Regions from separate parts of the Streptococcus sp. k-628 genome, predicted to be linked through region 2. Evidence: predicted binding sites of a transcription regulator. Region 2 holds the regulator's gene; each other region holds the start of a gene.
The links. The regulator Rex, encoded in region 2, represses fermentation and respiration genes when NADH is low (regulators of the CRP and FNR family bind a similar motif). The targets are predictions, from matches to a motif close to TTGTGAANTANTTCACAA.
Positions count from the first base shown of each region.

Region 1: adhE (bifunctional acetaldehyde-CoA/alcohol dehydrogenase) is a predicted target of Rex. The motif match lies at 2,296-2,313, and genes of this name have one in related genera.
Region 3: HT730_RS00960 (iron-containing alcohol dehydrogenase) is a predicted target of Rex. The motif match lies at 2,128-2,145, and genes of this name have one in related genera.

Region 1 is NZ_VMMZ01000028.1:27,052-31,347, reverse strand. It holds gene adhE (bifunctional acetaldehyde-CoA/alcohol dehydrogenase) at 1-2,262, opposite strand, end outside; gene HT730_RS04120 (hypothetical protein) at 2,562-2,972, opposite strand; gene HT730_RS04115 (low molecular weight protein-tyrosine-phosphatase) at 2,959-3,402, opposite strand; gene yajC (preprotein translocase subunit YajC) at 3,449-3,748, opposite strand; gene tkt (transketolase) at 3,866-4,296, opposite strand, start outside.
Region 2 is NZ_VMMZ01000038.1:17,228-21,523, reverse strand. It holds gene HT730_RS05200 (cysteine desulfurase family protein) at 1-410, shown strand, start outside; gene HT730_RS05195 (DUF1831 domain-containing protein) at 415-762, shown strand; gene HT730_RS05190 (DUF4649 family protein) at 770-985, shown strand; gene HT730_RS05185 (redox-sensing transcriptional repressor Rex) at 1,068-1,709, shown strand; gene HT730_RS05180 (gamma-glutamyl-gamma-aminobutyrate hydrolase family protein) at 1,727-2,416, shown strand; gene radC (DNA repair protein RadC) at 2,413-3,093, opposite strand; gene pcrA (DNA helicase PcrA) at 3,136-4,296, opposite strand, start outside.
Region 3 is NZ_VMMZ01000008.1:24,339-28,634, forward strand. It holds gene HT730_RS00955 (SPFH domain-containing protein) at 1-772, opposite strand, end outside; gene HT730_RS00960 (iron-containing alcohol dehydrogenase) at 902-2,053, opposite strand; gene HT730_RS00965 (L-fucose isomerase) at 2,199-3,965, opposite strand; gene HT730_RS00970 (class II aldolase/adducin family protein) at 3,978-4,296, opposite strand, start outside.

The DNA of each region.
Region 1 (4,296 bases), on a different contig from region 2:
ATTTGTACGACCGTGGATTGTGTGGAATTGCGCACCAATCTTATGAGCCATTGAGTGAGAAATACCTAGGAAGGCATTGGCAAAGGCCATACCAGCGATTGTTGAAGCGTTATGCATTTTCTCACGTGAGTGGAAGTCTGCATTCTTAACTGAGCTTTCAAGGTTTTCGAATACAAGTTTGATGGCTTGAAGTGCAAGACCGTCAGTGTAGTCGCTAGCCATTTGTGATACGTAAGCTTCAGTCGCGTGAGTCAATACGTCCATACCAGTATCCGCAGCAACAAATCCAGGAACTGTCAATACCAAGGCAGGGTCTACGATTGCCACAGTTGGTGTCAATGAGTAGTCAGCGATTGGGTATTTACGGTTGTTTGCTTTATCAGAGATAACGGCAAATGGTGTTACTTCAGATCCTGTACCAGATGTAGTTGGGATAGCGATGAATTTAGTCTTCTTACCAAGCAATGGGAATTTGAAGGCACGTTTACGGATATCCATGAATTTTTGAACAAGGTCACGGAAGTCCACTTCTGGTTGTTCGTAGAAGAGCCACATTACTTTAGCGGCATCCATCGGAGAACCACCACCAAGAGCGATGATTGTATCTGGTTTAAAGGCACGCATAATCTCAGTACCACGGTTTACAGTTGTGATATCTGGATCTGGTTCTACATCAGCAAAGATTTGGTAAACAACCTTATTACGACGAAGATCAAGTTGTTCGATGATACGATCAAGGAAACCAAGCTCTACCATGGCATGGTCAGTAACGATCATGACACGTTCAACGTCACGACATTTTTGAAGGTATTGAATTGAATCACGTTCAAAGTATGTTTTTGAAGGAAGTTTCATCCATTGCATGTTATTTCTCCGTCTTCCGACTTTTTTGATATTCAAGAGGTTAATGGCACTAACGTTATCCCCAACTGAGTTGCGTCCGTAAGAACCACATCCAAGTGTCAATGATGGTAAGAAGGCATTGTAAACGTCCCCGATACCACCGAAAGTAGAAGGTGAGTTACAGATAACACGAATAGCTTTAACAGCTTTACCAAATTCTTTAGTCAATTCTTCGTCAGCTGTATGGATGGCTGCTGAGTGACCAAGACCGTTAAATTCAACCATTTGACGAGCCTTAATAATACCATCTTCACGGCTTTCAGATTTCAAAACTGCGATAACTGGTGATAATTTTTCACGAGTCAATGGCTCATTTTCACCAACTTCTTTACATTCAGCAGCAAGAATGTTTGTTCCTTCTGGAACTGTAAATCCTGCTTGTTCTGCAATCCAAGTTGCTGGTTTACCAACGATGTCAGCGTTCAATTTTGCACCAGCACAGTTTTTGCTGTTTGCTTTCACGCCAAAGCAGAATTCTTCAAGAAGAGCTTTTTCTTTCTTGTTTACAAAGTAAGTATGGTAAGATTTGAACTCTGCTACAAATTCATCGTAAATTTCTTTATCAATGATAACCGCTTGTTCAGATGCACAGACCATACCGTTATCAAATGATTTAGACATGACGATATCGTGTGCAGCTTGGCGAATGTTAGCTGATTTTTCAACATAAGCTGGAACGTTTCCAGCACCTACTCCAAGAGCTGGTTTACCACATGAGTACGCAGCCTTCACCATGGCGTTACCACCTGTTGCAAGAATTGTCGCAATACCTTCGTGGTTCATAAGCGCACTAGTTGCTTCCATAGATGGTTGAGTAATCCACTGTACACAGTTTTCAGGAGCACCAGCTGCGATAGCTGCATCGCGGACGATACGAGCTGCGTGAGCTGATGATTCTTGAGCTGATGGGTGGAAGGCAAAAACGATTGGATTACGTGTCTTCAATGAAATCAATGATTTGAAGATTGCTGTTGATGTTGGGTTTGTTGTAGGGGTAATACCACAAACAACACCAACTGGTTCAGCAATCAGGGTCAATCCTGTTACATCGTCTTCTTCGATAACGCCAACTGTCTTAGTGTGGCGCATGTTGTTTACTACGTGTTCACAAGCAAACAAGTTCTTAGTTGCTTTATCTTCAAATACACCACGTCCTGTTTCTTCAAAGGCATGTAAAGCCAATTCTCCGTGGGCATCCAAAGCTGCTACTGATGCTTTGGCAACGATGTAGTCAACCTGCTCTTGATCCAACTTACGCATTTCTTCAAGAGCAACTAGAGCTTTTTGCACCAATCCATCGACATGCTTTTCAGCAGCGAGTTTCTTTTCCTCTGGTGTCACAGTTTTTTTATCAGCCATATTTTCCTCCATAGCTTTCAAGGATTCAATCCTTTGTTAATTTTTTCACAAGTTTATTATAACGCATTATTTCAACTTTGTAAACAGTTTCATAAACATTTCACAAAGAATTTTTAGCACCTTGTGAAATGTTTGTTATTTTCTTTTCTTAGCAAGCTTTTTCTTTAAAGTTTGTGAAATTTATTTCAAATGTTTTTTTATTTCACAAACTTGCTTGGAAGAGGGACTTGGAAAGATAGGGATTTGCAGGTAAGCGCTTACTTAAACATTCTAACAATACCTCCTTTGATAAGGAGGCTTTATTTTTGTTGAAAAACGCCTTGTTTAAAAGTCCCTTCATAAACGACTTCTTGTTCTGTTGTTAGCTTCCCTTTCCCTTCAGCCTGACCATTTACAAAATCACCTTCGTAGGTCCAGCCTTCTTTAGATTGAAAGGTACCTTTTCCGTTGAAGGCTCCATTGTTGAAACCACCTGTATATTGGTCTCCATTTTGGAAGGTAATGGTTCCTTGGCCATTCATTTTACCACGTACAAGACTGCCGTCGTAAACAATCGTTCCATTATCAAGCTTTAGAACACCTTTTCTGGGAATATTTAGAAAAAAGACGAGTACAGCACAAAAAACAATGGTAACTACTGCTAAAAGCTCTAAACGTGGACGAGTCAGATACACTCGATACTTTTCGTAAAAATTCTTAAGATTTTCCACCTTCACTCTCCTTTTCTAAACGTTCTAGCCAAACTTGACAGCCCTCTTGAACACGTCGATAGGTTTCCTCAAAATCTCCTGTATACCAAGGATCTGGTACACTTTCAGATGCAAATGAGTAAATCTTATCTTGATAGTCTACTGGACACATCTGACGTAAGTCAGAAACATTCGAAGCATCCATGCCGATAATATAATCAAAGGCTTCAAAATCTTCCTTGTTAATCTGAAGCGACGTCTTGTTCTTGTCATAAGGAATCTCATACTCTTGAAAAATCCCTTGCGTCCCCTTATGAATCGGATTGCCATGTTCCCAAGAGGAAGTCGCTCGACTTTGGATTTCATAATTATCTGTCATTGATTTCATCACAAACTCGGCCATAGGGCTGCGGCAAATATTTCCCAGACAGACAAAGACTAATTTTTTCATCCCATTTCCTTTCTTTTATAGAAAAACGGGAGTTAGTGATCCCGTCTTATTTTTCAATTGCACCTTCGAGTGAAGCTGTTTCTTTAAGTGGTAATACTGTCTTGATAGCAGCTAGTTCAAAAGTCAAGTAAACCCCATCTACATCAAGAACAATTGTTTTCTTTTCTGTATCTACTTCATCGACTGTTCCATAAAGGCCCCCGATTGTAATAACTTCATAGCCTTTTTGTAATTTATTCAAGCTTTCCATACGCTTTTGTGCTTGTTTCTTTTGAGAGCGTTGCGTAAAGAACATCAAGCCCACCATAGCCACAAGAATGATTAAAAATGTATATTGTGATTCCATTATATTCTCCTTTGTCTTTTACATAGGACTACTATATCAAATTTCAGTTACTTTTACAAGATTGTACCTTACTTTTCTAGTAAGAAAAAACCAGAGCTTGCGCCCTGATTTTTAGAATTATTTCAAGTTTTGAACGACTTTTACAAGATTTTCTACAGTAAAGCCATATTCTGCCAATACTTTTGGTGCTGGGGCAGAGGCTCCAAAGGTATCAATACCGAGAACAGCACCATCGAGACCAACATATTTGTACCAGTTTTGAGTCGCACCCATTTCGACTGCAACACGACGGCGAACTGCATCTGGAAGAATTTCTTCCTTGTATGCTGCATCTTGTTTATCAAAGACATCTGTAGATGGCATGCTGACTACGCGGACTTTTTCGCCTTGACTAGCCAATTCTTTAGCAGCTGCGACAGCAAGATTGACCTCTGAACCTGTTGCAATCAAGATCGTATCAAAGTCTGCTGCATTTTCATAGACAACATAGGCACCTTTTGCAACCTTGTCGAAGTCTGTTCCCTCTTCAACAGTCAAGTTTTGACGTG
Region 2 (4,296 bases):
ATTTAGCTGCCATCATAGGCATGGTTGCAGCCCTAAAAGAAGACCTAGAAAAACAAGAAGAACATTTTCAACATGTACAAAATCTAGAAACTGCCTTTCTGGCAGAGCTAGAAGGAATTCAGTATTACGTGAATAGAGGAGAACATCATCTCCCTTATGTTCTCAATATTGGATTTCCTGGTCAGAAAAATGACCTCTTACTCCTTCGGCTAGATTTAGCTGGAATTTCAATCTCTACTGGCTCAGCCTGTACGGCAGGCATTGTCCAATCCAGCCATGTTCTTGAAGCCATGTACGGGGCAAATTCAGAACGTCTGAAGGAATCCGTTCGTATCAGTTTGTCGCCACAAAATACTGTTGAAGATCTACAAACCCTCGCAAAAACCTTAAAAGAAATTATCGGAGGTTAGCCATATGGCATTTGAAAAAACCATTCAATTAAAAAATTGTCGTTACGACTATACTCTTAGCCCTTCTGTAAAAAAATTCACCCTCAAAGACAACACATTTTTTGAGACAAAAGTTGGTAACTATGAACTGACTCACCTACTTGAAAAGGTACCAAACAGCGGTGAGGGCTTCCAACTCAAAATCATTATCAATAAAGAACTAACAGGAGCTAAAATCAATATCACTGACAAGTTTGGTCTTCGTCTGGTTGATATTTTCAAATCAGAAGACCACCACATTCATCAGGAAAAATTCTACTTCCTCATGGATAGCTTAGTAGAACGTGGTGTCTTTACAAAATCTGAAAGATAGGTCCCATATGTTTGAACTGACCTATAAAGACAGCTATCATGTAGAGCGGACTCTCAAGTATGAAGATTATGAGGCACTCATGCTGGCTTTGTCAGGATGTGTGACCCTGCCAGATACACTTTATGTAACTTCTCTGACTTTTAATGGCCAGAAAGTTTATCAGGGTCTGGTCGGAGACCTCTACCGTTTTCTATCACATGCAGATTTTTTACATCAAAACTAAGATTTTTCTTAGTTTTTTCTTGTTTTTGTTGATTTTTTCACAATGTTTCTATAAAATAGAAGAATAGAAAGGTTGTGATTTTGTGAAAGATAAACAGTCTGCTATTCCAAAGGCTACAGCGAAAAGACTCTCTCTCTACTATCGAATTTTTAAGAGATTTCATGCAGAAAAGATTGAACGTGCCAACTCTAAACAAATTGCAGAGGCTATCGGTATTGATTCAGCGACCGTACGTCGTGATTTTTCCTATTTTGGTGAACTAGGTCGTCGTGGTTTTGGCTATGATGTCAAAAAACTAATGACATTTTTTGCCGATTTGCTTAATGATAACTCCATCACCAATGTCATGCTGGTTGGTATTGGAAATATGGGCCATGCCCTTCTCCACTACCGCTTTCATGAGCGTAACAAGATGAAGATTATCATGGCCTTTGACCTGGATGACCATCCTGAAGTCGGTAGCCAAACTCCTGATGGGATTCCCATTTACGGAATTTCTCAAATCAAGGATAAAATCAAGGATGCTGATGTCAAAACTGCTATCCTGACCGTTCCCAGCGTCAAGTCACAAGAGGTTGCCAATCTCTTGGTGGATGCTGGCGTGAAAGGAATTCTCAGTTTTTCACCAGTCCATCTGCATTTACCAAAGGACGTGGTCGTTCAGTATGTCGATTTGACAAGTGAACTCCAAACCCTCCTCTATTTCATGAGAAAAGAGGATTAGAAAGCGAAAATCATTTTATGAAAAAACCAGTTATAGGGATTACAGGAAACGAAAAAACTCATCCAGATGATGACATCATGATGAGCTACGCAGCAAAAGGCTTTGTTGAAGGCGTTAAAGACGCTGGAGGGATTCCCATCATCCTACCGATTGGTGATCAAGAAATGGCCTGCCACTATATCAGTATGATTGACAAGCTCATCTTGACAGGTGGGCAAAATGTTGATCCAAAATTCTATGGTGAACCAAAAACTATTGATAGCGATGACTACCACCTTCAAAGAGATATATTCGAACTAGCCCTCATCAAGGAAGCTATCAAACAGCAAAAGCCGATTTTCTCTGTCTGTCGTGGGACTCAGCTTTTTAACGTTGCCATGGGTGGAACTTTGTACCAAGATATAGAAGACCACTGGCAGGATTGTTCTGCCGAATACACAACTCAACGCTTGGTGACAGAACCAAATACTGTTCTTCGAGAAATCTATGGAGAAATCTCCCATATCAACTCCTTCCACCACCAGAGCATCAAGGATTTAGCACCAAATTTAAAGATTGCGGCTCATGATCCTAAAGATGGTATTATAGAAGCTGTTATGAGTACGGATGATGTCGCCTTTCTCGGTGTCCAATGGCATCCAGAGTTTCTTTTTGAAAATCGTCCCAAAGATAAAAACCTCTTTGACTATGTCGTTAATGAACTTTAGATTAAATCTGTTTTTTCACGGTAACTAAAGTAACTAGAATATGAGACAATCAAATGGTCCAAGAGGACAATTCCCATCAGGTCGCAGGCTTCTTTGACAAGTTTAGTAACATGATCATCATTTCGGCTAGGCGCTACCGCTCCTGAAGGATGATTGTGAACCAAGATGAGTGAAGTCGCCATATGCTTGATAGCATAGTGAAGAATCTCTCGTGGTTCAGCAATACTACGAGTTGCAGAACCGATAAAAATGGTCTGTTGATGGATGATTTGATTTTGAGTATTGAGATAGAGCGCCACCAAGTGCTCTTGTTTTTTATGTCCCAACTCCTGCTGCATCTTCTTGGCCAGCTTTTGACTGCTAAGAATACTTTCCATTTCAAGGGTCTCATGTTTGTGAATACGATGACCCAGCTCAATCATAGCTTGTAATTCTATGGCTTTAACACGACCAATACCAGACAGACTCTGCAACTCCTGCAGGGTCATTTTTTTCAAATCAGTTAGGCTTGAAAGATTGCTCAAGACTTTCTGGGCAATTTCAAAAACGCTAGCTTGACGTGTTCCTGTCCTGAGTAAAATAGCTAGCAACTCTTGATTACTGAGCGCTTCTACTCCTTCCTTGGCCAGTCTTTCTCTTGGTAATAGTGAATCTTCTTGGAATGAAATACTGTACATAAAAATCCTCCTCACTTTATTATTCGTGAGAAGGATAAAAAATTAGATTTTTTTCTCAATTGGAGCTACACTAGCTAAAAGTTTTTTCAGGCCAACTTCTGGGAAATTAATCTTTAATTCCTGCGTAGCACCGCTACCTGAAACTTCCAGAACAGTTCCCTCTCCCCATTTCTTGTGGAGGGCAATATCACCAATGGACCAATTTGTCTCACTAGACGCTGATTTTGCGCCAGCTGCAAATTGACCAAATGGGAGACCGCCTGATTGGATAGTTCTTGGGGCAGCACTACGTTTACGGTCTTGAAGTGCTTGCGCAAGACTCATACCTTGACCGAAGGCAAGACCACCACTGCTATATGATGCCTTAAAGCTTGTATTTGCTGGACGAGCCAAACCTTGATACTCAAGTAAGTCTGAACTGATTTCGTTAATAAAACGAGTCGGACGGTTGTAGTTGGTACGACCGAAAAGCAGGCGCGAGTTGGCATTGGTCAGATAGAGAATTTTCTCTGCACGCGTAATTCCCACATAGGCCAGACGGCGTTCTTCTTCTAATTCATCTTGATCTTCAGCCGCACGACTAAGCGGAAAGACATTTTCTTCCATCCCAATCAAGAAGACAACTGGAAACTCTAGACCTTTGGCAGCATGCAGAGTCATCAGGGTCACTTCTGATGTCTCCTGACTGCCTGAATCTGTGTCGGCAATCAAGGCCAGGTCATTTAAGAAACGACTTAGTTTGTCCAAACCAGTTTCTTCTTCTGGCATATCAGAAGTGTCGTCAAAGTTTTTCGTTACAGAGAGGAACTCTTCGATATTTTCAACCCGAGCTTTGCTTTCTAGAGTCGCTTGGGCATTAAGAATATCAACGTAACCTGTTTTTTCTAGAACAGCCTCAACCAACTCAGTAATGCTTAACTGGTCCAGTTGCTCCCGCAAATCCAGAATCATATTGGCAAAATCCCAGATAGACTGGGCTGCTTTTCCTTTGATGCCAGACAACATGATGTTTGCTGAAGCATCTAACATAGACATATTTTGTATATTTGCAAAATCACGAATTTTCTCAACAGTGCCTGGCCCAATTCCACGTTTCGGTTCGTTGATAATACGCTCAAAACTGATATTGTCACTCAAATTAGCAATGAGGTTGAGATAAGCGATAATATCGCGAATTTCCTTACGGCTGTAGAACTTTGTTCC
Region 3 (4,296 bases), on a different contig from region 2:
GGTTGGTCAAGAGGATAGACATGATTTGCTCTTCTGTCATGCCAACATTGGCTTCCTTGAGTTCAGTGATAGACTCTGCCAATCCATCCACAATCGCCTTTCGTTGTTGGGCAATCCCCACACCATGAAGGCGGTCTTTTTCTGCTTCGGCTTCAGCTGCAGTGACAATTTTAATCTTATCGGCTTCAGCCAATTCTTGCGCTGCGACCCGCTTACGTTGCGCCGCATTGATTTCATTCATGGATTGCTTAACTTCTGCATCAGGTTCGACCTTGGTAATCAAGGTTTTCACAATAATATAGCCGTAAGTGGTCATTTCTTCTGCTACTTGGTGTTGAACTTCAAGGGCAATCTCATCTTTTTTCTCAAACAATTCATCCAAGGTTAATTTTGGAACAGAAGAGCGAAGGGCGTCTTCAATATAAGATTTAATCTGAGATTCTGGACGCATGAGTTTATAGTAGGCATCTGTCACGCTCTGCTCATTGACACGGTACTGAGTCGCTACATTCATCATAACGAACACATTGTCCTTGGTCTTGGTCTCAACCACAATATCGCTTTGCAACAATCGCAACTGAATCCGCGCCGCAATCGAGTCAATCCCAAAAGGCAAGCGAATATGAATACCGCTATTGGAAACCTTTTGGTATTTCCCAAAGCGTTCAATAATCGCCACCGACTGCTGACGAACCACATAAACCGTACTCAATGTGACTATCAGCAATAGGAGCACACAAACAATCAGAAAAATCATGAAAAATATTGCCATAATGGAACCTCCACAAGTATTTTTCTAGTATTATAGCACATTTAAAGAAGGCTGTACCGTTTTTACTGCGATTTTTCCTGAAATGTCAATAATTAGAGGTGAATTGTCCTATTGTCGTCCAATCTCTTGCTAAAACAACTCTTTATAAAAGGCAATCGTTTCTTCTAAGGTTGGCATAAATGGATTTCCTGGTGCGCAGGCATCAATCAAGGCATTCTTAGAAAGGTATTCAAAGTCGAAATCTTTTTCTTCAATACCAAGTTCAGTCAATTTCTTAGGAATACCTACTGTCTCAGAAAGCTTCTCAATCTCAGCAATTGCATAATCGGCACATTCTTGATCTGATTTACCTTCTACATGAAGTCCCAAGGCTTTAGCAACATTGCGAAAAGCTTCTGGTACACGTTTAGCATTTTCACGTTCTATAACTGGTAGCAACATAGCACAGCAAACACCGTGTGGCAAATTATATACTGCACCGAGTTGGTGAGCCATTGAGTGAACATAACCAAGACCAGCATTATTAAAGCTCATACCACCAAGGAAAATAGCATTGACCATACCTTCACGCGCTTCAATATCGTGTCCGTTTGCTACGGCACGAGGAAGATATTCCTTGATAAGCTCAATAGCACCAATAGACAGTTTCTTGGTTACATCATAAGCACCAGGTGTTACCAAAGCTTCAACAGCGTGAGTCAGAGCATCCATACCTGTCGCTGCAGTCAAAGCTTGAGGTTTGGAAAGCATGAGTTCAGGGTCATTAACAGAGATAAGAGCAAGGCTATTCTTATCAACCATTACCATCTTAACCTTGCGTTCTTCATCAGTAATCACATAATTAATAGTAATTTCTGCAGAAGTTCCTGCCGTTGTATTGATAGCCACAACTGGCAAGCCTTTTTTAGCAGACTTATGAAGCCCTTCATAATCCTGTGGTTTCCCACCATTTGTAGCTATGATAGAAATACAACTAGCTGCATCCTGTGGAGAACCCCCACCAAGACTGATGATAAAGTCACAGCCATGTTCTTGCAAAGCAGCTACCCCATCTGTGACATTCTTACAAGTAGGGTTTGGCTCTACATCGCTAAAGATGACATATTCGATTCCTTCTGTATCTAGCGGTTTTAAAACCTTAGGCAAAATGTCACTGCCTTCGATGTACTTATCTGTCACCAAAAGTGCCTTTTTATAGCCAAGTTCCTTGATATAAGGACCCACTTCATTTACAACACCTTTACCAATAAGGTTGACTGCCGGAACATAAAATGTAGCCATATAATTTTCCTCCTGCGCCTTCGCGCTATATATTTAACATCATTATATTACTTTTTGTATTCGTTTTCAATTATTTGTGAAATATCTAACAAATGTTTTTAAAAGGATAGGAGGGACGTAAGTTCACCTCCTATATAAACAAATTTTATTTATGTAGTGGCCCCAACAACTGACATGCACGATAGTCTGCTGATTCTAGATCATCTGTTCCAAATAAGGACCAATTTTTAGGTCTAAAGATATCTTCCTCAGGTACATTATGCATATTGACAGGAATTCTCAACATAGAAGCCAAGGTAATCAAGTCTGCACCAATGTGTCCATATGTTATCGCTCCGTGATTAGCTCCCCAATTATTCATGACGTCATAGACAGACTTGAATGCACCTTTTCCTGTCAAACGTGGAGCAAACCAAGTAGTTGGCCATCCTGGATCTGTACGATTATCTAAAGTATGGTGAACATCTTCAGGAAGTTCAAGTGTGTAACCTTCTGCAATTTGTAGCACTGGACCAACCCCTTTTAGAAGATTGAGACGTACCATTGTTACTGGCATATCCCCCTTCGTCAAGAAGCGAGTTGAGAATCCTCCTCCACGGAAGTATTCGCGGTTTGCTGGTGGGAAGTCTGTGTTTTCAAGCATAGCCTGCACTTCACTTTCTTCCAACTCCCAGAATGGTTTCATAACAGGTTTGCCATCTCGAGTAGCTTGACCTGTACCATCCAATGTACAAGAACCTGAGTTGATTAGATGTAAGAATCCAGCTGCAGCACGCCCCTCTAAAGCATGTCCCGTTACACGTTTAACAGCCTCTGGACTCCAATAAGTACGCACGTCAGCAAAGATTTGTGGGGTATTCGTCAATAAGTAATTAAAGAGCATAGACACACCATTTAGTGAATCATTCTCTGTCGCAAATACAAATGGTTTTCGAATACCATTCCAGTCAAACTGAGTATTGAGAAAAGTTTCCATAAAATCTCCATTTGGAAAATGGTCTGTCCACTGACGTTGACCTTGAAAACCAGCTACTAAAGCATGGTGACCAACTGCTTCTTCCTCAAAACCAAGCTCTGCTAAACGAGGATTCCCCTGCATAAGATCTCGACCAATCATGAACATTTTTACAACAAATTCCCATTGTTTTTCTTTTTCTTCTTTAGAAAGAATCAAATCTTCACGATTGCGATCAACACCTTCTTTAATATGTTCTTTTACCCAAACCATAGCACGTTCGAACTCTTCTGGGTCATAAATACCACGGTCAATACGGCGTGTAAATTCCGTCATATCTACAGATTCATTTCTCATTCCTAGGTATTCTTGGAAGAAATCTGGATTCACAATAGAACCACCAATACCCATTGATACACTACCCATTGATAGGTAAGCAGTGTCTCGCATCAAGCCAGTTGCAAGAGCTGCACGCGCATAACGTAAAAGTTTTTCTTTGACATCTTCTGGAATATCTGTATCACTAGCTTCTTGAACATCTCTACCATAAATCCCAAAGGCTGGAATCCCTTTTTGAGCATGTGAAGCTAGTACAGCTGCAAGATAGACAGCTCCTGGACGTTCTGTCCCATTAAATCCCCAAATAGCATGAGGAATGTCTGGAGACATATCCATAGTTTCACTACCATAACACCAGCATGGTGTAACTGTAATTGTTGCGCAAACATTTGATTTTTTAAACAACTCATGTGAAGCTGCTGCCTCTGGAACACGACCAATGGTAGATGGAGAAATCACGCATTCCACAGGTTCCCCATCTGGATATTTCAATGTGCTTGAAATAAGATCTGCCACACTTTTAGCCATGTTCATTGTTTGCACTTCAAGTGATTCGCGTACACCTTGACGACGACCATCAATAGTCGGACGAATACCAATACGTGGATGTTGGATCATAATACTTTCCTCTTATTTTTCTGTTTCTTTCATACTACCATCGCCATTATATTTACGGTAGCCTGGGTGACGACCTGTAACCTTATAATTTTCTCGCATTGAGAATAGACGTTCTAAAGTAGGACGAGCAATTTCTTGTTCTTCAATACCTTTTGTAGACAGTAACATTCTTCCATGGAAGGTTGTCTTTGCTACTAATTCTAAAGTTTCCATACGGTAGTATGCTGTAATGACATCGCTTCCGACAGTCAGAGCTCCATGATTTTCTAATAGCATGACATCATGATCTGGTAAATAAGGTGTAATTGCTTCTGGCACTTCCATTGTAGAC